Regions from separate parts of the Kitasatospora sp. NPDC001095 genome, predicted to be linked through region 1. Evidence: riboswitches for the same ligand, from Rfam matches in the RefSeq annotation. Region 1 holds a riboswitch; the other holds the start of a gene.
What was found. Region 1 has a riboswitch for glycine ahead of gcvT (glycine cleavage system aminomethyltransferase GcvT). Riboswitches for the same ligand answer to the same signal wherever they lie in the genome.
Positions count from the first base shown of each region.

Region 2: it holds a riboswitch for glycine, as region 1 does, so the genes downstream of both, gcvP (aminomethyl-transferring glycine dehydrogenase) here and gcvT (glycine cleavage system aminomethyltransferase GcvT) in region 1, are expected to answer to the same signal.

Region 1 is NZ_JBSFKQ010000035.1:58,616-68,945, forward strand. Features, by position in the region: gene ACWDBB_RS25120 (NADPH-dependent FMN reductase) at 1-498, shown strand, start outside; gene ACWDBB_RS25125 (L-serine ammonia-lyase) at 607-1,974, opposite strand; gene glyA (serine hydroxymethyltransferase) at 2,145-3,425, opposite strand; gene gcvH (glycine cleavage system protein GcvH) at 3,504-3,878, opposite strand; gene gcvT (glycine cleavage system aminomethyltransferase GcvT) at 3,979-5,100, opposite strand; glycine riboswitch at 5,331-5,432, opposite strand; gene ACWDBB_RS25145 (enhanced serine sensitivity protein SseB C-terminal domain-containing protein) at 5,702-6,505, shown strand; gene ACWDBB_RS25150 (enhanced serine sensitivity protein SseB C-terminal domain-containing protein) at 6,623-7,546, shown strand; gene ACWDBB_RS25155 (ABC transporter permease) at 7,991-8,980, shown strand; gene ACWDBB_RS25160 (ABC transporter substrate-binding protein) at 9,071-10,330, shown strand, end outside.
Region 2 is NZ_JBSFKQ010000048.1:37,338-47,667, reverse strand. Features, by position in the region: gene ACWDBB_RS29270 (PRC and DUF2382 domain-containing protein) at 1-1,150, opposite strand, end outside; glycine riboswitch at 1,376-1,479, shown strand; glycine riboswitch at 1,481-1,613, shown strand; gene gcvP (aminomethyl-transferring glycine dehydrogenase) at 1,717-4,617, shown strand; gene ACWDBB_RS29260 (DUF5999 family protein) at 4,747-4,938, opposite strand; gene ACWDBB_RS29255 (hypothetical protein) at 5,357-5,929, opposite strand; gene ACWDBB_RS29250 (glutamate--cysteine ligase) at 6,307-7,812, shown strand; gene ACWDBB_RS29245 (CPBP family intramembrane glutamic endopeptidase) at 7,909-8,697, shown strand; gene ACWDBB_RS29240 (HAD domain-containing protein) at 8,675-9,202, opposite strand; gene ACWDBB_RS29235 (MFS transporter) at 9,303-10,330, opposite strand, start outside.

The DNA of each region.
Region 1 (10,330 bases):
CTCGAAGCGCGCGGCGACCTGACCGCCGACCTGATCGACCTGGTGGAGACCCCGCTGCCCGTCACCTTCCCGTCCTTCGGTGGTGAACCGGCGCCGGGCGACGCCGAGTTGCTGGCCGCCGTGTCGCCCCGGCTGGAGGCGGCCGACGCGTTCGTGATCGTCACGCCCGAGTACAACCACAGCTTCCCGGCCCCGCTGAAGAACGCCATCGACTGGCACAACCGGCAGTGGCACGGCAAGCCGGTCGGCTTCGTCTCGTACGGCGGCCTGTCCGGCGGCCTTCGTGCGGTCGAGCAACTCCGCGTGGTGATGGCCGAGTTGAACGCGGCGACGATCCGCAACACGGTCAGCTTCCACGGCGCCGCGCAGTGCTTCGACGCCGACGGCAGGGCGGTCGACCCGGCCGCCGACGCGGCCGCCAAGACCATGCTCGACCAACTCACCTGGTGGGCCCAGGCGTTGCGGGACGCCCGCCGGGCCCGCCCGTTCACGGCCTGAGCCGGGGGAGTCCTGAGCCGGGGGAGTCCCGAGCCGGGGAAAGGCCGGGGAAGCGCGAAGGCCCCCGGATGGAGGGGAACTCCGCCCGGGGGCCGTCAGGCGCCGCGATCAGCACTCGATGACGTTCACGGCGAGGCCGCCGCGCGAGGTCTCCTTGTACTTGATCTTCATGTCGGCGCCGGTCTCCTTCATCGTCTTGATCGCCTTGTCCAGCGAGACGTGGTGCCGCCCGTCGCCGCGCAGCGCCATCCGGGCCGCGGTGACGGCCTTGACCGAGGCCATGCCGTTGCGCTCGATGCAGGGGATCTGGACCAGGCCGCCGACCGGGTCGCAGGTGAGGCCGAGGTTGTGCTCGATGCCGATCTCGGCGGCGTTCTCGACCTGCTCGGGGGTGCCGCCGAGGACCTCGGCGAGGCCGCCCGCGGCCATCGAGCAGGCGGAGCCGACCTCGCCCTGGCAGCCGACCTCGGCGCCGGAGATGGAGGCGTTCTCCTTGAAGAGCATGCCGATGGCGCCGGCCGCGAGGAGGAAGCGGACGATGCCGTCCTCGTCGGCGCCCGGGATGAAGTTCAGGTAGTAGTGCAGGACGGCCGGGATGATCCCGGCGGCACCGTTGGTCGGCGCGGTGACCACCCGGCGGCCGGAGGCGTTCTCCTCGTTGACCGCCATCGCGTAGAGGGTCACCCACTCCATCGCGTTGGCCGGCCCGATGCCCTCGGCGCGCAGCGTCCGCGCCGCGGCGGCCGCCCGGCGGCGGACCTTCAGGCCGCCCGGCAGGATGCCCTCGCGGGTCATGCCGGCCCGCACGCACTCCTGCATCACGGACCAGATCTCCAGCAGCCCGGTGCGGATCTCCTCCTCGCTGCGCCAGGCCTTCTCGTTCTCCAGCATCAGGCCGGAGATGGACAGGCCGGTCTCCCGGGTGAGGCGCAGCAGCTCCTCACCGGTGCGGAAGGGGTAGCGCAGCGCGGTGTCGTCGGGCTTGACCCGGTCCGCGCCGATGGCGTCCTCGTCCACCACGAAGCCGCCGCCGACCGAGTAGTAGGTCTTCTCCAGCAGGGTCGAGCCGTCCGCCGCGTACGCCCACAGGGTCATGCCGTTGGCGTGGTACGGCAGCGAGCGGCGGCGGTGCAGGACCAGCTGGGTGTCCGGGTCGAAGTCGATGGTGTGCTCGCCGAGCAGGCTGATCCGCTTCTCGGCGATGATCCGCTCGACGTCCTTGTCGGCCTGGTCGACGTCGACGGTGCGGGGCGAGGCGTTCTCCAGGCCCAGCAGGACGGCCTTCGGGGTGCCGTGGCCGTGGCCGGTGGCGCCGAGCGAGCCGTACAGTTCGGCGCGCACGCCGGTGACCCCGTCCAGCAGGCCTTCGGAGCGCAGTCGGCGGGCGAACATCCGGGCGGCGCGCATCGGGCCCACGGTGTGGGAGCTCGACGGGCCGATGCCGATGGAGAAGAGGTCGAAGACGCTGATGGCCACGGGGGACGTCCTTGTCTGGTCTCGTGGAAGGACTTGCAGGCAGGGGAGGGCTGACACGGGACGGGGCACCGCACGCACTGTCCAGTGTGCGCGGTGCCCCGGGGTCCCCAGGTGCGCCGGCGGGGTGAGGCCGGTCACCTGATCCTGAGCCCGACCGGGCCCCGGAAGGACTACTCCTGGTTGGCCAGGTTGGGGTACAGCGGGTACTTGTCGGCCAGGGCGGTGACCCGGGCCTTGAGGGCGGCGGCGACGGTCTCGTCGAAGGCGGGCTTGAGCGCCTCGGCGATGATGTCGGCGACCTCGCGGAAGTCCTCGGCCTGGAAGCCGCGGGTGGCCAGGGCCGGGGTGCCGATGCGCAGGCCCGAGGTGACCATCGGCGGGCGCGGGTCGTTCGGGATCGCGTTGCGGTTGACGGTGATGCCGACCTCGTGCAGCCGGTCCTCGGCCTGCTGGCCGTCGAGCTGGCTGTTGCGCAGGTCGACCAGGACCAGGTGGACGTCGGTGCCGCCGGACAGCACGCTGGCGCCGGCCTCGGCCACGTCGGCCTGGAGCAGGCGCTCGGCGAGGATGCGGGCGCCGTCCAGGGTGCGCTGCTGGCGCTCCTTGAACTCCTCCGAGGCCGCGATCTTGAAGGCGACCGCCTTGCCGGCGATCACGTGCTCCAGCGGGCCGCCCTGCTGGCCGGGGAAGACCGCGGAGTTGATCTTCTTGGCGAGCTCGGCCTTGGACAGGATGACGCCGCCGCGCGGGCCGCCCAGGGTCTTGTGGGTGGTGGTGGTGACCACGTCCGCGTACGGCACCGGGTTCGGGTGCAGCCCGGCGGCCACCAGGCCGGCGAAGTGCGCCATGTCCACCATGAGCAGCGCGCCGACCTCGTCGGCGATCCGGCGGAACGCGGCGAAGTCGAGCTGGCGCGGGTAGGCCGACCAGCCGGCGATGATCAGCTTCGGCTGGTGCTCCTTGGCGAGGCGCTCGACCTCGGCCATGTCGACCTGGCCGGTCTTCTCGTCCACGTGGTACGCGGCCACGTTGTAGAGCTTGCCGGAGAAGTTGATCTTCATGCCGTGGGTCAGGTGGCCACCGTGGGCCAGGCTCAGGCCCAGGATGGTGTCGCCCGGCTGGATCAGCGCGAACATCGCGGCGGCGTTGGCCTGCGCGCCCGAGTGCGGCTGGACGTTGGCGTGCTCGGCGCCGAACAGGGCCTTGATGCGGTCGATCGCGATCTGCTCGACCACGTCGACGTGCTCGCAGCCGCCGTAGTAGCGGCGGCCGGGGTAGCCCTCCGCGTACTTGTTGGTGAGGACCGAACCCTGCGCCTCCATGACCGCCACCGGGGCGAAGTTCTCGGAGGCGATCATCTCCAGGGTGGTCTGCTGGCGGTGCAGCTCGGCGTCGACCGCGGCGGCGATCTCCGGGTCGAGGGCGTGCAGGGACTGGTTGAGAACCGTCATGGTGTGGTCTTCCCGGTGGAGGAGAGCGGAGGGACGGTGGGGGCGGGCCGGCGAGCGGCCCGCCCGGTCACGGGCTGGTCAGCCGCCGATGAAGGCGGTGTACTCGTCCGCGCTGAGCAGCGTGTCGGTGGCCTCGACGCGCACCTTGAACAGCCAGGCGCTCCCGAACGGGTCCGCGTTCACGGAGGCCGGGTCGTCGATGACGTCCTGGTTGATCTCGGTGACCTCGCCGGTCGCCGGGGAGAACAGGTCGCTGACCGACTTGGTGGACTCCAGCTCGCCGCAGGTCTCACCGGCGGTCACGGTGTCGCCGACCGCGGGCAGCTGCACGTAGACGATGTCACCGAGCGCGGTGGCGGCGTGCTCGGTGATGCCGACCGTGGAGACACCGTCCTCGGCGGCCGTCAGCCACTCGTGCTCCTTGGTGTACTGCAGGTGCTGGGGGTTGCTCATGGCGTCATTCTCCAGGATGGGAAGCGGGCACGACGAAGCGGGCCGCCGCGCGGACGGCTGCGACGTGCGTGTATGGGAAAAACGGGGGCGGGACGAAGGCTCAGCGGGCGCGCTTGTAGAACGGCAGCGCCACGACCTGGACGGGCTCGTGCTTGCCGCGGACGTCCACCGCGACGGTGGTGCCGGGCTCCGCGTGGGCGGCGTCGACGTAGGCCATCGCGATCGGCCGGCCGAGCGTCGGGGACGGCGCGCCGGAGGTGATCCGGCCGATCGGCTCGCCCTCGGTGGAGACCACGGTGTACTCGGCGCGCGGCACCCGCTTGCCCTCGGAGACCAGGCCGACCAGCTTCTTCGGCGGGTTGGTCTCGGCCGCGGCGGCGGCCTGCTCCAGCGCCTTGCGGCCGATGAAGGCGCCCTCGTTGGTGGTCTTGTCGAAGCGGACGACCCGGCCCAGGCCGGCGTCGAACGGGGTCAGGTCGGTGGACAGCTCGTGCCCGTACAGCGGCATGCCGGCCTCCAGGCGCAGCGTGTCGCGGCAGGACAGGCCGCACGGGATCAGGCCGTGGCCCTCGCCGGCGGCGGTCAGCGCCTGCCAGACGGGCTCGGCGTCGACCGGGTGGCAGAAGATCTCGAAGCCGTCCTCGCCGGTGTAGCCGGTGCGGGCGAGCAGCACGTCGCGGCCGGCCACCTGGGCCGGGAGGATCGCGTAGTACTTCAGGCCGGGCAGGTCGGCGTCGGTGGTCTTCGCCAGGATGCCGGTGGCCTCCGGGCCCTGGACGGCGATCAGAGCGTAGGTGTCGCGGTCGTCGGTGACGACGGCGTCGAAGCCCTTGGCGCGGGCGATCAGCTCGTCGAGGACCAGCTGGGCGTTCGAGGCGTTGGCGACGACCAGGAAGGCGTCCTCGCGCAGGCGGTAGACGATCAGGTCGTCCAGGATGCCGCCGTCCTCGGCGCAGATCATGGTGTAGCGGGCGCGCAGCACGCCGAGCGCGGAGACGAAGCCGACCAGCGCGTGGTCCAGCATCTCGCCGGCCTGCGGGCCGGTGACGGTGATCTCGCCCATGTGCGAGAGGTCGAACAGGCCGGCCTTGGTGCGGACGGCGAGGTGCTCCTCGCGCTCGCTGCCATAGCGCAGCGGCATGTCCCAGCCGGCGAAGTCGGTCATGGTCGCGCCGAGGGCGCGGTGCAGCGCGTCGAGCGCGGTCAGGCGGAGGGACGACATGGCCAGGAACTCCTCGGTCGGGGCACTCAGGGGTGCACGCACCGGATCGGACCCGCTCGGGGGCCGACCCTGCGCGCGGGCATGCGGCGGCGTGGGTCTCCCCATCTGTCGTCGAACCTGAGAGCTTCACCGCCCCGCCGCCCGCAGCCGTTTCCAGCTTGGGGGACAGCATGGCGGCTTGCACCGTGGGTGGGCGTACGACAGGGCCGTGCGCCGCTTTCCAGATGTGCCTAACCCGTGCGGTAGGGGTGCCTGAGAGATTCCGGGGAGGACTTGCTCCTTCGGCGCCGGCTGTGCCTGAGCGGCACTCCGGGCTCTCCCGCGCGGGTTCGAGCGGCCGGTGTGGAGTTGTAGGGGCCCGCGGCGCATGCCGTCGGACGGGCACATCATGGCACGTCCCGGGCGACGAGGGGAGGGGGGACCCGGTCACACCGCGCGGTATCCGGACACGGGCCCCGGACGGCACCCGGACGCGAGGCCGGGCCGGGCCCCGGACGGCACCCGAACACGAGCCCTAAAGAGGAAGGCCCCGGGGCCCTAGACTGCTGCGCGTCGGCGCAGCAGTGGGCGGCCGACCGGCAGAGGGCGGAATCGGCGGCGCATGGGGTACCCGGTGGAGCAGCAGCAGGGGTGGGGCGGACCGGAGGAGGCGCCGGCGGGCGGCTCCTGGCCGGCCAACGAGCTGGAGCAGGTGCTGACCGCGGCCCTGGGGGACCCGGGCGCGACGCCGCGGGTGATCGAGGTGCTGGCGCGCAGCCAGGTGTGGGTGCCGCTGCCGGCCGGGGCCGACCCGCAGGGGCAGTCGCTGGACCTGCCGACCATCGAGCTGGGCGGCGACCCGTACGTGCCGGTGTTCTCCTCGCAGGAGGTGTTCCTCCAGCAGGCGCCGGGGATGGCCTTCGCGATCGCACCGGTGTGGGAGTTCGCCCGCGGGCTGCCGCTGGGCCTGGGCATCGCGGTGAACCCGGAGGCGGCGGTGGGCATCCCGGTGCCGCCGCAGGGGGTCGCCGAGCTGCGCCGCGGTCCGCGCGCGGACCGCTGGGAGGGCGCCGGCGACGCGTCGGAGCCGACCGGCGGGCGGGTGGCGCTGCGCGAGCCGGTGCCGGGCGAGGACCCGGAGCACTTCCTGGCCGCCTGCCGGAGCGAACTGTCGGCGCTGCCCGGGGTGCTGACCGCCCGCAGGGCGCTGGCCAGCATCGAGGGCGAGCCGACCGTGATGTTCGTGGGCGTCCAGCTGAACCCGGCGGCACCGGCCGATCCGGCCGCGGTGAACGAGGCACTCGGGCGAGCCCTGGGAACCGCGCCGCTGCCCGGCGGCGTCCACCTCGTACTGCTCGACCTCGCCGACGACCCGGTGGTCGAGTGGCTGCTCACCCGGGTGCAGCCGTTCTACGCGCGGGTCTGAGCGGGGTCCGTATCAAAGGCACGTCGCCGTGGCGGTGGCCGGTGCCGCGCCATAGGGTGCGTGCAGACGGCCGACGGGTCGGCGGGTTGAGGGAAAGAGGCGCGGCGAGGTGGGCGCATGAGTGCGGGAACGGGAGCGGGCGGTGTGCCGGGGCCCTGGGGCCAGGCACCGGCCGGGCGCCCGGGAGCTGATCCCGGCGCGTTGGAGCGCGCCCTGCGCGATGTCGCGCCGGAGCGCTACGACGCGTACGAGCGGCTGCTGCACGCGCTGGCGGACGGCCAGGTCTGGATGCTGCTGTGGCACGGCACGCCGGGCAGCCCGGACGCCCAGTACGGGAACATGGAGATCAGCGGCCACGGCTACGCGCCGGCCGTCACCTCGTCCGAGCAGCTGACCGCCTCCGGCTGGGCGCGGGCCCACGAGGTGGTCTCGGGCCGGGAGATCGCGGCCTCGCTGTACCGCACCCGCTGGGGCCTGTGGCTCAACCCGCACGCGCCCGGCGGCGGCGTCGGGGTGCCCTGGGCGGACCTCCGGCGGATCGCCGCGGGCCTGGACCGGCTGCCGGCGGGACCGTTGAAGCTGAGCGAGCCGCAGCTGAACGCCCAGCCGTTCTTCGCACTGCTGGAGCGGCAGGCCGTCGAGGTGCGTCCGGTGCGGGCGCTGCGCCGGGCCTGGGTGCAGCCCGCGGTGGGGGAGCCGTACCTGGCCATCGGCCTTGACCTGTACGAGAGTTCGCCGCCGGCCGTGGAGGCGGTGCGGGCGCTGATGCAGCGCGCGATCGCGGTGGCCCCCGAGGGGCTCGCGGTGTCCACGGTGGCGATGTCGGACGAGTACGACCCGGTGGCGCTGTGGATGCGCGCCAACGCGCGGCCGTTCTTCGACCGGGAGGCGGGGCGCCCGCCGACCGGCCCGTACCCGCCGGTGCCCCCGCCGCCGTACCCCGGGCAGTCGATGCCGGGTTACGCGTACGGCACCCAGCCGCCGGCCCAGGGCTGGCAGCAGCAGCCGCAGCGGCCGTGGCCCGGCTACCCCGGGCACTGATCCCAAAACCCGTTCCGCGAAGCCGACTTGATTGTCCATCAAGTCGGCTTCGATGCTTTCCGGACGAATTTCCGGATGTGTGCTCAGATCATCTTGACATGGCAGTAACAGCTATGTGAAGAGGTATATGCCGAAGATCGGGGAAGTGCATGTGCGCAGATCACAGTTGGGCATCTGTCGGTTGGCAGGGCTGGCGCAAGTCAGTTCGGATGGCAGAGAGTTCTGCGCAACGCACCGCGCGTGCTGGAACCCCACAAAGGTGAGCGCGCACGCCGACAGCCCCGCCCACGCGACGCCCATCCCGCGTGGTGGCAGTGCCCGTGCACCACGCGCTGCCGTCAAGACCGCTCCTCCACAGCACTTCCGCACGTCCGCAGCCGCACCGCCGAAGCCGGCGACCGGCACCCGTGGGCCGGCCACCGTCGGCGAGGGGACCAACTGACCATGACCGCATCCGTGACCACCGCCGGGAACGAACCGGAGGCACCAGCCGCCGAGAGCCCGGCCAAGAAGATCGAGGGCCGCTCCCTCGGCCAGATCGCCTGGACCCGCTTCAAGCGGGACAAGGCCGCCGTCGCCGGCGGCGTCGTGGTGATCCTGCTGATCCTGCTCGCCCTGCTGGCGAAGCCGATCGAGTCGTTGTTCGGGCTCGACCCGGACGCCCTCCACCAGGACCTCCTGGACGCCGACCTCGGTGGCCTGCCGTTCGGCGACTGGGGCGGCATGAGCGCGGACCACCCGCTCGGCATCGACCCGCTGCAGGGCCGTGACCTGCTCACCCGCGTCATCGAGGGCTCCTGGGTCTCCCTGCTGGTCGCCTTCGGCGCGACCGTCCTGTCCAACACCATCGGCACCGTGCTCGGCATCATGGCCGGCTACTACGGCGGTTGGGTCGACACCGTGATCAGCCGGGTGATGGACGTCTTCCTGGCGTTCCCGCTGCTGCTGTTCGCCATCGCGATCTCGACCTCGCTCCAGGGCGGTGCGTTCGGCCTGCACGGCCTGCCGCTGCACATCCTGGTGCTGATCTTCGTGATCGGCTTCTTCAACTGGCCCTACATGGGCCGGATCGTGCGCGGCCAGACGCTCTCGCTGCGCGAGCGCGAGTTCGTCCACGCGGCCCGCAGTCTGGGTGCCCGCGGCCCGTTCATCCTGTTCAAGGAACTGCTGCCCAACCTGGTCGGTCCGATCCTGGTCTACTCGACCCTGCTGATCCCGACCAACATCCTCTTCGAGGCCGGGCTGAGCTTCCTCGGCGTCGGCATCCAGCCCCCGCAGGCCTCCTGGGGCGGGATGCTCCAGGACGCGATCCGGTACTACCAGGTGGACCCCCAGTACATGGTGGTCCCCGGCCTGGCGATCTTCGTCACCGTGCTCGCCTTCAACCTGCTCGGCGACGGCCTGCGCGACGCCCTCGATCCCAAGAGCAACTGACCGGGCGTCATCGAACACCGCTGACTGATCGACTGATTCCACGTCAGGACCCTCCACCGCCTCCACATCCCCAAGGGGTTGATCTCACCCATGCGTAGGTCCCGTACCGTCGCCCTGACCGCGGCGGCTGCCGCCGCGGTCCTGGTCGTGACCGGTTGCACCAGCTCGTCGAAGAGCGGCGGCTCCTCCTCGGCCTCCGGCTCCGCCGGGGGCGGCGCCAACGCGGCCACCAAGAGCATCGTCAACGCCTCGGACAAGAAGGGCGGGACGGTGACCTTCGAGATGAAGGGCACCCCGGACTCGCTCGACCCGGGCAACACGTACTACGCGTACATCTACAACTTCTCGCGCCTGTACGCCCGTTCGCTGACGACCTTCAACCCGGCGCCGGGCGAGGAGGGCAACAAGATCGTCCCGGACCTGGCCGAGTCGGAGGGCAAGCCGAGCGCGGACGGTCTGACCTGGACGTACAAGCTGCGTGCGGGCCTGAAGTACGACGACGGCACCCCGATCACCTCGAAGGACGTCAAGTACGCCGTCGAGCGCTCCAACTTCACGGACGTGCTCACCAACGGCCCGACGTACTTCCGCAACCTGCTGGTGGACAACCCGACGCCGTACCAGGGTCCGTTCAAGGACAAGGAGGGCGGCCTCGACTCGATCCAGACGCCCGACGACCTCACCATCGTCTTCCACCTCCAGCACCCGTTCGCGGACTTCGACTACCTGGTCGCCACGCCGCAGACCGCTCCGGTCCCGCAGGCGAAGGACACCGGCGCCGACTACGTCAAGCACATCGTGTCCTCGGGCTCCTACAAGTTCGAGTCCTACGAGGACGGCAAGCAGGCCGTCCTGGTGCCGAACCCGACCTGGGACAAGAGCACCGACCCGATCCGCAAGCAGCTCGGCGACAAGATCGTGCTCCGGTTCAACATCGACCAGGCCACCATCGACAAGGACCTGCTGGCCGGCAACGCCCAGGTCGACCTCGGCGGCACCGGCGTCGACCCGCAGACCCAGGCGCAGATCCTCCAGGACCCGAAGCTCAAGGCCAACACCGACAACGCCTACGGCGGCCGGCTGGTCTACCTGGCGATGAACTCCAAGCTCGCGCCGTTCGACAACATCGAGTGCCGCAAGGCCGTCCAGTACGCGATCGACAAGGTCTCGGTGCAGACCGCCGTCGGCGGCCCGATCCGCGGCCAGATCGCCAACACCGTCCTCCCGCCGGACATCCCGGGCCACCAGGACTTCAACACCTGGGAGACCAAGGACAACAAGGGCGACGAGGCCAAGGCCAAGAGCGCCCTGAAGGCCTGCGGCAAGGAGGGCGGCTTCAACACCGTCATC
Region 2 (10,330 bases), on a different contig from region 1:
AGGCGAGTGGGCGTGCTGGGGCCGGGCGGGGCGCGTCGGGAGTGAGGGTGGACGGCGGGGTGTGGGGGGTCGTGGTGTCGTGGACCTCGACGTGCTCGCGGCGGAGTTCCTCCCGGATCACCTCCTCGGTCGTGTACCGCTCGACGACCAGGCGGATCCGCTCGACGGGCGCGAGGTACTTGCGGGCCACCGCGCGTTCCTCACGGAGAGTGACCTCCTCGACGGTCTCGGCGATCTCCTTGTCGGTGAGCGTGGCGCGCTCGGCCTCGCTGATCGGCGTCCGCTCGACCCGGACGCGCTCGCGGACCACCGGAACGCGGCGCTCGACCTGTTCGGTCGTCACGTACTTGCGCAGCTTCGCGGTGCCGAGGACGCGCCACTCGGTGGTGACGTCCAGCCGCTCCTCGCGGCAGGTGATCTCGACCGGGCTGCTCGGGGCGGCCGTGGGGGTGCCCGAATGCGCGGTGGTGGTCCTGGTGGCCGCCGCCGGGGCGGGCGTGGGGGCGGGGGCGGGGGCGGGCTGCGACTGCTTCGGTTCCGTGGGGGGCGCGGTGGGGGCGGGCGCCGCCGCCGGCGGGGTGGTGGCCGCGGGGGTGCCGGGGATCCGGGTGTCGGCCTCCGGGGCGGTCCTGGTGCTGGCGGGGGTGACGGGCGCGGCGGCGGCAGCGGGGGTCCTCGCCGGGGCGTGCCCGGGGGAGCGCTCGGAGCTGTGGAAGGTGAGCGGCTTGGCGGGGGCCGCGGCGGTCGTCGTGGCGGCGGCAGTGGCCGCCGTGGTGCCGAAGTCGAGGTCGGGCTGCTTGGTCCGGTTCCCGTTCTCGCCGTTCGGACGGCTGTCCATCGGGGTGTCGAGCCCGTAGTAGCGGTAGAGCTGCAGCTCCTGGGCGGGGGACAGGTGCTGGCCGACGCCGAAGTCCGGTGACTCCTTCACCAGCGACTTGTCGTACGGCACCCGCAGTTCGTCGCCCGCGAACTCGCTGGTGGTCAGCGGGACGAAGGCGTCCCGGCCGAAGATGCCGGTCCGGACCGCGGCCCACTCGGGCCGGCCGGTGGCGTCGTCCAGGTAGACCTCGTCGACCGTGCCGATCTTGTCTCCGTTGCGGTCGACGGCCTTGTGACCGATGAGGTCCCGGGGGTCGATGTCGGTCTGCACTTCTTTCCTCCCGCGCGGTGGGCCTGCGGAACTCCCGCAGCAGGGCGGCCGGAGCACCTGTCACGTCCGCCACTTCACACCAAATGCCATGAATCGGACGGGCGCGAGCGGGGTGCGCCGGACGGGGGCGCGCGATCGACCGTCCGGGGGACGCGCGTAGACCTCGAGTGACCCGACGCACCCGTGATCGGGCGGCCTCCCGCTGGTACCCTGGGCGGCGACCGCAGAGCCCGCTCGGGAGAGTCTCCGACAACGAAAACCGCTGGTCGGGGCGCCGAAGGAGCAACTCCTCCCCGGAATCTCTCAGGCATCCGTACCGTGTGGGGTAGGTCACTCTGGAAAGCAGGGCAGGAGCGTCGGCACGGAAGCCGGCGATCACCACCCTCACCGACGGTGCAAGCCGGCGGAGCGCCCACAGCGCCCCGTGCGGGTGAAGCTCTCAGGTCCCGATGACAGAGGGGGAGGCCTGTCGGGTCCGCCCGCCCAGGCTTGTCCGCCGCCCGCAGCGGCGAGGCCGGCCGGCGTGCGTACCCCCGCCGGTCCGTGACCAGGAGGCCTCGACCACCATGAACGCCCAGCCGAACGCGGGACGCCCCACCGGCGCCTCGACCCTCACCGAGCTTGAGCTGGCCAGTCCCTTCGAGAACCGCCACATCGGCCCCGACGCCGCCGCGCAGGAGAAGATGCTGGCGTCCGTCGGCTACGGCTCGCTGGACGAGCTCGCCGCCACCGCGGTGCCCGAGGCGATCCGTTCCATCACCGCCCTGGACCTGCCCGCGGGCCGGACCGAGGCCCAGGTCCTCGCCGAGCTGCGCGAGCTGGCCGGCCGCAACCAGGTGCTCCAGCCGATGATCGGCCTGGGCTACTACGGCACCTTCACCCCGCCGGTGATCCTGCGCAACGTCATGGAGAACCCGGCCTGGTACACCGCCTACACCCCGTACCAGCCGGAGATCTCGCAGGGCCGCCTGGAGGCGCTGCTCAACTTCCAGACCCTGGTCTCCGACCTGACCGGCCTGTCGACCTCCGGCGCCTCGCTGCTGGACGAGGGCACCGCGGCCGCCGAGGCGATGGCGCTCGCCCGCCGCGTCACCAAGGTCAAGGGCGGTGTCTTCCTGGTCGACGCCGAGACCCTGCCGCAGACCCTCGCGGTGATCAACACCCGCGCCGTGCCGACCGGTGTCGAGGTCGTCGTCGCCGACCTGTCCGAGGGCATCCCCGCCGAGATCGCCGAGCGCGGCGTCTTCGGCGTGCTGCTCCAGTACCCGGGTGCCACCGGTGTGGTCCGCGACCTCGCCCCGGTGATCGAGCAGGCGCACGGCCTGGGCGCGATCGTCGCCGTCGCCGCCGACCTGCTGGCGCTGACCCTGCTCAAGTCCCCGGGCTCGCTGGGCGCCGACATCGCCTGCGGCACCACGCAGCGCTTCGGCGTGCCGATGGGCTTCGGCGGCCCGCACGCCGGCTACCTGTCGGTGCGTACCGAGTACGCCCGCTCGCTGCCCGGCCGCCTGGTCGGCGTCTCCGTCGACGCCGACGGCAACCGCGCCTACCGCCTGGCGCTGCAGACCCGCGAGCAGCACATCCGCCGCGAGAAGGCCACCAGCAACATCTGCACCGCCCAGGTGCTGCTCGCCGTGATGGCCTCGATGTACGCCGTCTACCACGGCCCGGACGGCCTGGCCGACATCGCCCGCCGCACCCACCGCTACGCCGCCGCCCTCGCCGAGGGCCTGCGGGCCGGCGGCGTCGAGCTGCTGCACGGCGAGTTCTTCGACACCGTCACCGCCGTCGTCCCGGGCCGCGCCGCCGAGATCGCCGCCGCCGCCCGCGCCAACGGCATCAACGTGTACCAGGACGGCGAGGACCGGATCTCCGTCTCCACCGACGAGACCACCACCCGCGAGCACCTGGCCGGCGTCTGGGCCGCGTTCGGCGTTCCCGCCGGCGAGGTCGCCGAGGGCGCCGAGACGCTGCCCGCCGCGCTGCTGCGCGAGGACGAGTACCTGACCCACCCGGTCTTCCACAGCCACCGCTCGGAGACCGCCATGCTGCGCTACCTGCGCCGCCTGTCGGACCGGGACTACGCGCTGGACCGCGGCATGATCCCGCTGGGCTCCTGCACCATGAAGCTCAACGCGACCACCGAGATGGAGGCGGTGACCTGGCCGGAGTTCGGCCAGCTGCACCCCTTCGCGCCGATCGACCAGGCCCAGGGCTTCCTGACCCTGATCCGCCAGCTGGAGCAGCAGCTGGTCGAGGTGACCGGCTACGACGCCGTGTCGATCCAGCCGAACGCGGGTTCCCAGGGCGAGTTCGCCGGTCTGCTGGCCGTGCGCGCCTACCACCACGCCAACGGCGACACCCAGCGCGACGTCTGCCTGATCCCGTCCTCGGCGCACGGCACCAACGCGGCCTCCGCGGTGATGGCCGGCATGCGCGTGGTCGTGGTGAAGACCCTGGCCGACGGCGACGTGGACGTCGAGGACCTGAAGGCCAAGATCGAGCAGCACCGCGACAACCTCGCCGTGCTGATGGTCACCTACCCGTCCACCCACGGCGTGTACGAGACCCAGATCACCGACATCTGCGCCCTGGTGCACGAGGCCGGCGGCCAGGTCTACGTGGACGGCGCCAACCTGAACGCCCTGGTCGGCCTGGCCAAGCCGGGCAAGTTCGGCGCGGACGTCTCGCACCTGAACCTGCACAAGACCTTCTGCATCCCGCACGGCGGCGGCGGCCCGGGCGTCGGCCCGGTCGCGGTGCGCGCCCACCTGGCGCCGTACCTGCCGAACCACCCGCTGCAGGCGGAGGCCGGCCCGGCCACCGGCGTCGGCCCGGTCTCGGCCGCGCCGTGGGGCTCGGCGGCCATCCTGCCGATCTCCTGGGCGTACGTCCGGCTTATGGGCGGCGAGGGCCTCAAGCACGCGACCCAGGTCGCGGTGCTGAACGCCAACTACATCGCCAAGCGTCTGGCGCCGCACTTCCCGGTGCTCTACACCGGCCCGGGCGGGCTGGTCGCGCACGAGTGCATCATCGACCTGCGTCCGCTGACCAAGGAGACGGGCGTGACGGTGGACGACATCGCCAAGCGCCTGATCGACTACGGCTTCCACGCGCCGACGATGTCCTTCCCGGTGGCCGGCACGCTGATGATCGAGCCGACCGAGTCCGAGGACCTGCACGAGATCGACCGGTTCTGCGACGCGATGATCACCATCCGCGCCGAGATCGACAAGGTCGGCTCGGGCGAGTGGGCGGCCGACGACAACCCGCTGCGCAACGCCCCGCACACCGCCGCCACGCTGGCCGGCGACTGGGCGCACGGCTACTCGCGGCAGGAGGCCGTCTTCCCGGCGGGCGTGAACCCGGCGGACAAGTACTGGCCGCCGGTCAGCCGGATCGACGGCGCGTACGGCGACCGCAACCTGGTCTGCTCCTGCCCGCCGCTGGACGAGTACGGCGTCTGACCGGACCGGGCCCGCAGGCCCGATCGGACGGCAGGGTCCCGGCGGAGTCTTCCGCCGGGGCCCTGCCCGTTTCGCCGGCCGAGTCGGCGGCTGCCCCCGCCGTCCGGCCGGACCGGCCGGACCGTTCGGTCAGGCCGCGTGGGCGACGGGACGGCGCGGGGCGATCACCCGGCCGTCGGGCAGCAGTTCTCCGGTGTCCTCGAACAGGACGACGCCGTTGCAGAGCAGGCTCCAGCCCTGCTCCGGGTGGCGGGCCACCGAGACGGCCGCCTCGCGGTCCTCGGACTCGGCCGACGGGCACTCAGGACGGTGCTGGCACATACGCGTACCCTCGCTTCGCTCTGCGATCCTCCCCGTGATGCGGTCGCCGGAGGTGGTGCCGTCCGGGACCGCTGCGGTGGTCGGATCCTGTCCGCACGCCGGCCAAGTGTGGACCGGCGCTCAAGTGGGTAGGACAGGGGGTCCTTCCACGCTGGTTCCCAGTGTCGGCATCCTGGGACCCGCGCGCAGGGATTTCGTGACATGCGCCACAACTCCCGGGTAGAGATCACCCGTTCAGGTGGGGCCGACGGGAAAGAGCACACCGGTGGGTCAGCCGGGGCATGACCCGATGGGGCCATGCCGGATGGTCCGGACGGGTGGTCGCCGTTCGGGTGAGGGCCCGCGGGCGCACGGGCGCGGGCACGGGTGGGGGCCGCCGGGGCGGGTGGGCCCGGCGGCCCGTGGGGCACCGGCCGGGTCAGGAGGAGCCGAGCAGCAGCGGCCTGGCGAGCGGGGTGCGGGCGAGCAGTGGCAGCAGTTCGGCGGCCGGGCGGGCGCGGTGCGCGGTGACGCCGAGCGGGGCCGGGGCGAGGGGGATCAGCAGATCGGCGGCCGGGTCGCCGTCGGGGCTGTGCAGCCAGAGCGCCGTGGCGTACTGGCCGGGGAAGGTCAGCAGCCGGGGCTGCCGGCGGGTCCGGGAGTTCTGGGCGAGCTGCCAGGCCTCGCGCAGTGCCCGGACCGTCGAGTCGAGGTAGGGGCCCGCGGTGAAGTGGGAGAAGCTGTGGCCCTCGGCGCTCTGCACCACCTCGGCGGCGGCGGCCACCTCGGGCCCGTCCTTGATCAGGAAGCGCCAGCCGGTGCGGCGGGCGGCCGGGAGTTCCGGGCGCGGGCCGTTCAGGACGTGCACCGCGAGCGGGTGGGCGGGGAGCAGTGGGCCGGTCGGATGGCGCAGTGCTGCGGCGGCGGGCTGGCGCAGCGCGGTCTCCGAGTCGAGCGCGCCCAGGACCGCGCGCAGCGCGCTCGGCGGGGGCTGGGGGGTTTGCAGAGTCATGGCGGGTCCGCCTCTCCAAGCGAGATCGGCGTGCGAGTGCGTCATACCGGCGTGGCGAGGCGACGCGTCTTCGGTGACGGGGCCCGGCCGTGTCCGGTTGTGCAGGATCGCGGAGCCGGCACGGTCGCCGCCGTCGACGAGGGCTTCTGGGCGGGGCGGACCGGCCGGAGCGCTGTGCCAATTCGAACAGGTGCGCAGGGTGATCTGTTTATCACAGGCTGTGGTGCCGGGCAAGTCCACAGTTCGTCTGATTTTCCGTCAGATGCCTTGCAATGCAAGCCAGTACACGTGTTCGGGTATCGATCTTCGAGGTGGGCATGATGCTTGCACGGTCGGTCGACCGGGTGCTCGACGGGGTGGCTCTGGAGGAGGGGACCGTGGGCGAGAAGGTCGTGGCTACTCGGGCGGAACTGGCGGACCGGCAGCAGTACCGGCGCAAGCTCCACACGTGTCTCGAAACACTCGGACGGATGATCCGGGAGGACCGCTTCGACCGTCCGCGGGCGGTGATGGGCCTGGAGATCGAGCTCAACCTGGCCGACGAGCAGGGCCTGCCGGCCATGAACAACGCGCAGGTGCTGAGCGCGATCGGCTCCAGCGACTTCCAGACCGAACTGGGCCGGTTCAACATCGAGGTCAACATCACGCCCCACCGGCTCTGCGGGCACGTCTTCGAGGAGCTGCGCGAGGAGATCGACACCGGGCTGCGCTACGCCGACCGGCGGGCCGCCGAGGCGGGCGCCAGGATCGTCATGGTGGGCATCCTGCCGACCCTGGAGCACGCCCACACCGGGCTGGACGCGATGAGCCACAACCAGCGGTACAGCCTGCTCAGCGACCAGATCCTGGCCGCCCGCGGGGAGGACATCGCGCTGGACATCGAGGGGGTCGAGCACCTCCAGCTGGAGTCGATCACCATGGTGGCCGAGGCCGCCGCCACCTCGCTCCAGCTGCACCTCCAGGTGACCCCGGAACGGTTCTCCTCGGTCTGGAACGCCGCCCAGGCGATCTGCGGGCCGCAGCTCGCGCTCGGCGCCAACTCGCCGTTCCTGTTCGGGCGGGAGCTGTGGCGGGAGACCCGTCCGGTGCTCTTCCAGCAGGCCTGCGACACCCGGACGGCGGAGCTCAAGGCCCAGGGGGTGCGCCCGATCACCTGGTTCGGCGAGCGCTGGGTGGACTCCGCGTACGACCTGTTCGAGGAGAACCTGCGGTACTTCCCCGCGCTGCTGCCGATCTGCGACGACGAGGACCCGCTGAAGGTGCTGGCCTCCGGCGGTGCGCCCAGGCTCGCCGAGATGCGGCTGCACAACGGCACCATCTACCGGTGGAACCGCCCGGTGTACGACGTCGCGGGCGGGGTGGCGCACCTGCGGGTGGAGAACCGGGCGCTGCCGGCCGGGCCGACGGTGGCCGACACGCTGGCCAACGCCGCCTTCTACTACGGACTGGTGCGGGTGCTGGCCGCGCAGCCCCGGCCGATCTGGACCCGGCTGCCGTTCGAGCGGGCGGACGAGAACTTCCAGCAGGGCGCCCGGTACGGCATCGACGCGGTGTTCCAGTGGCCGCGCTCGGGGCGGGCCGGGCGCGGCGGCGGGCTGCAGACCGTGTCCGCGGTCGACCTGGTGCTGAACGAGCTGCTGCCGATGGCCTACCAGGGCCTCGACGAGTGGGGCGTGGAGCCCGCCGACCGGGACCGCTACCTGGGCATCATCGAGCAGCGCTGCCTGCGCCGCACCAACGGAGCGTCCTGGCAGACCGCGACCTTCCACCGGCTGCGCGAGCAGTACGGGATGGACCGGCCGGCCGCGCTCGCGGCGATGACCAGGCGCTACGCCGAACTCATGCGCGGCGGCGAGCCGGTGCACACCTGGCCGGTGGGCTGAGACCTCCCCTCCGGGGCGGCCGCGCGGCTGTGTCAGGATGATCGCTCCGGCGGTCGGCCGACGGCCGGAGCGACCGCCCCGTCCGCTGGAGCCCCCGTGACCACCGTCCCGACCGCGCCGGAGACCGCGAAGCCCACCCGTCGGCTGCTCGGCGTGGAACTGCTGATCGTCCTCGGCCTCTCGCTCGGGGCCAGCGGGATCGGCGCGCTGATCAGCTTCACCGGTTCGCTCACCGAACCGCTCAAGCTCGGCCAGCAGGTCGCCACCCTGAACGGTTCGCGCGCACCCGGACGGCCCTGGCTGGACCTGGTGTGGCAGCTGTACTACATCGGGCGCGGGCTGATGCCGGTGGTGCTGGTCGGCTACCTGCTGGTGCGCGAGGGCTTCGCGCTGCGGGTGCTGGGCTTCGACCTCGGGCAGAAGCTGCGCGACCTGGGGCGGGGCGCCGCCGTCGCGGCCGCGATCGGCGGGTCGGGGCTGGCGCTCTACCTGGCCTCGCAGGCGGCCGGGTACAACCTGACGGTGGCGCCGTCAGGGCTGCCGGACGTGTGGTGGCGGGTGCCGGTGCTGGTGCTGTCGGCCTGCCAGAACGCCGTCCTGGAGGAGGTCGTCGTCCTGGGCTACCTGCTGCGCCGGGTGGAGCAGTCGGGGTGGTCCTGGCCGGCGGCGGTGGCGGCGAGCTCGGTGCTGCGCGGCTCGTACCACCTGTACCAGGGGGTCGGCGGGATGGTCGGTAACATGGTGATGGGCGTGGTGTTCTGCCTGCTGTACCGGCGCTGGGGGCGGGTGATGCCGCTGGTGGCGGCGCACGCCCTGATCGACACGGTGGCCTTCGTCGGGTACGCGCTGCTGGCCGGGCACGTCAGCTGGCTGCCGACCCCCTGACCAATGGCGCCCGGCCGCGCGGCGGACGGGCGAGCAGCCGGTCGACGTGCCGGCGCTCCAGGCCCTGGCCCGGATCGACGGGCAGCAGCAGGCGGTCCCGGCGCCACAGGGAGCGGCGGACCAGGCGCGGCGGGATGACGTCGTCCACCCAGGCGAAGGGCCGGCCCCCGGCGTAGCGCAGCAGTGGGGCCCACTTGGCGGCGGAGAACAGTTCCATCAGCGGGACGCGCGGGTCGCCGGGCTGCGGGGTGTAGCCGGCGAGGGCGACCACCGGCAGCGGGTCCAGGCCGATCGCCGGGGCGATGTGGGTGTTGGCGTTCTCCTCCCAGGTGGTGGCCCAGACCAGGTCGTACGTTCCGGCGAGCTCGCGCAGCCAGCTGCCGTGCCGGGTGGACAGCAGGACGGTGTAGCCGAACAGGGTGTGCGAGTCGAACCCGGTGTCCGGGTGCGGACGGACCGGGTTCAGGACGCCGTCGACGTCCAGGAACAGCAGTGGCTTCGGCACCGGTGGCCCCCAGAGACTCGTGGTGTTTCCCGACTGTCCGGACGACACTCGCGCACCTCCGGTTGCTCCCGGACGGGCGCACGCCGGGCGCGCGCGGCGCTCACGGGGTGGGTGCGGGCTCACCGGCGGGCACCGGTGCGTCCGCCGTGCTCCGACGGCTCAGCCGGCGCACCTGGGGGTCCAGCAGGACGACCGCGCTGAGCACCAGGCAGGCGGCGGCGCACGTCCAGAGCGCGCCGGACAGGCCGAGCGCCACGGCGGCGGGGCCGGCCAGGGCGGTGCCGACCGGGGCCAGCGAGTAGGAGCCGAGTTCGTCGTACGCGGTGACCCGGGAGAACATCTCCGCGGGTATCTCCTGCTGGAGCGCGACCATCCAGTTGACGCCGAAGACGGTGACGCCGACGCCGGACAGGAACATCGCGACGACCAGCAGCGGCAGCGGCACCTCGGCGGCGAGGGCCAGGGCGGGCACGCCGAACAGGAAGACCCCCCAGTTGCCGACCAGCAGGATCCGGCGCGGCCGCCACCGCGTCATCAGCACGCCGGTGGCCACCAGGCCGACCCCGTAGGCGGACATCGCCAGGCCCCAGGCGCCCGCGCCGCCGAGCCGTTCCTCGGCGGCCGTCGGCCCGTACACCGACTCGACCGCGTTGATGCAGGCGACCAGGACGGAGAACTGGAGCACGATCACCCAGAGCCAGCGGCGGGAGGCGAACTCCCGCCAGCCCTCGCGCAGGTCGCGCAGCATGCTGGCGCCGGAGGGCGCGGGGGCCTGCTCCGGCTCGAGGAAGAAGCGGAGGGCGGCGGCGACCAGGAAGCACAGGGCGTCCAGGGCGAGCACCCAGCCGGGGCCGACGACGGCGGTGAGCGCGCCGCCGAGGGCGGCGCCGCCGATCTGGGAGGCGTTGAGGCCCATCCGGAAGACCGCGAAGGCGCGGGCGGCGTGCTCCTGGGGGACGGCCTGCATGATCATGCCGCCGGAGGCCGGAGTGTAGAGCGCGTAGCCGGCTCCGCCGGCCGCGGAGAGCGCCAGCATCTGCCAGAGCCGTACGTCCCCGGTCAGCACCAGGGCCGCCAGGACGGCCTGGGAGACCCCGCTGAACACATTGGCGGCGACCATGATCAGGT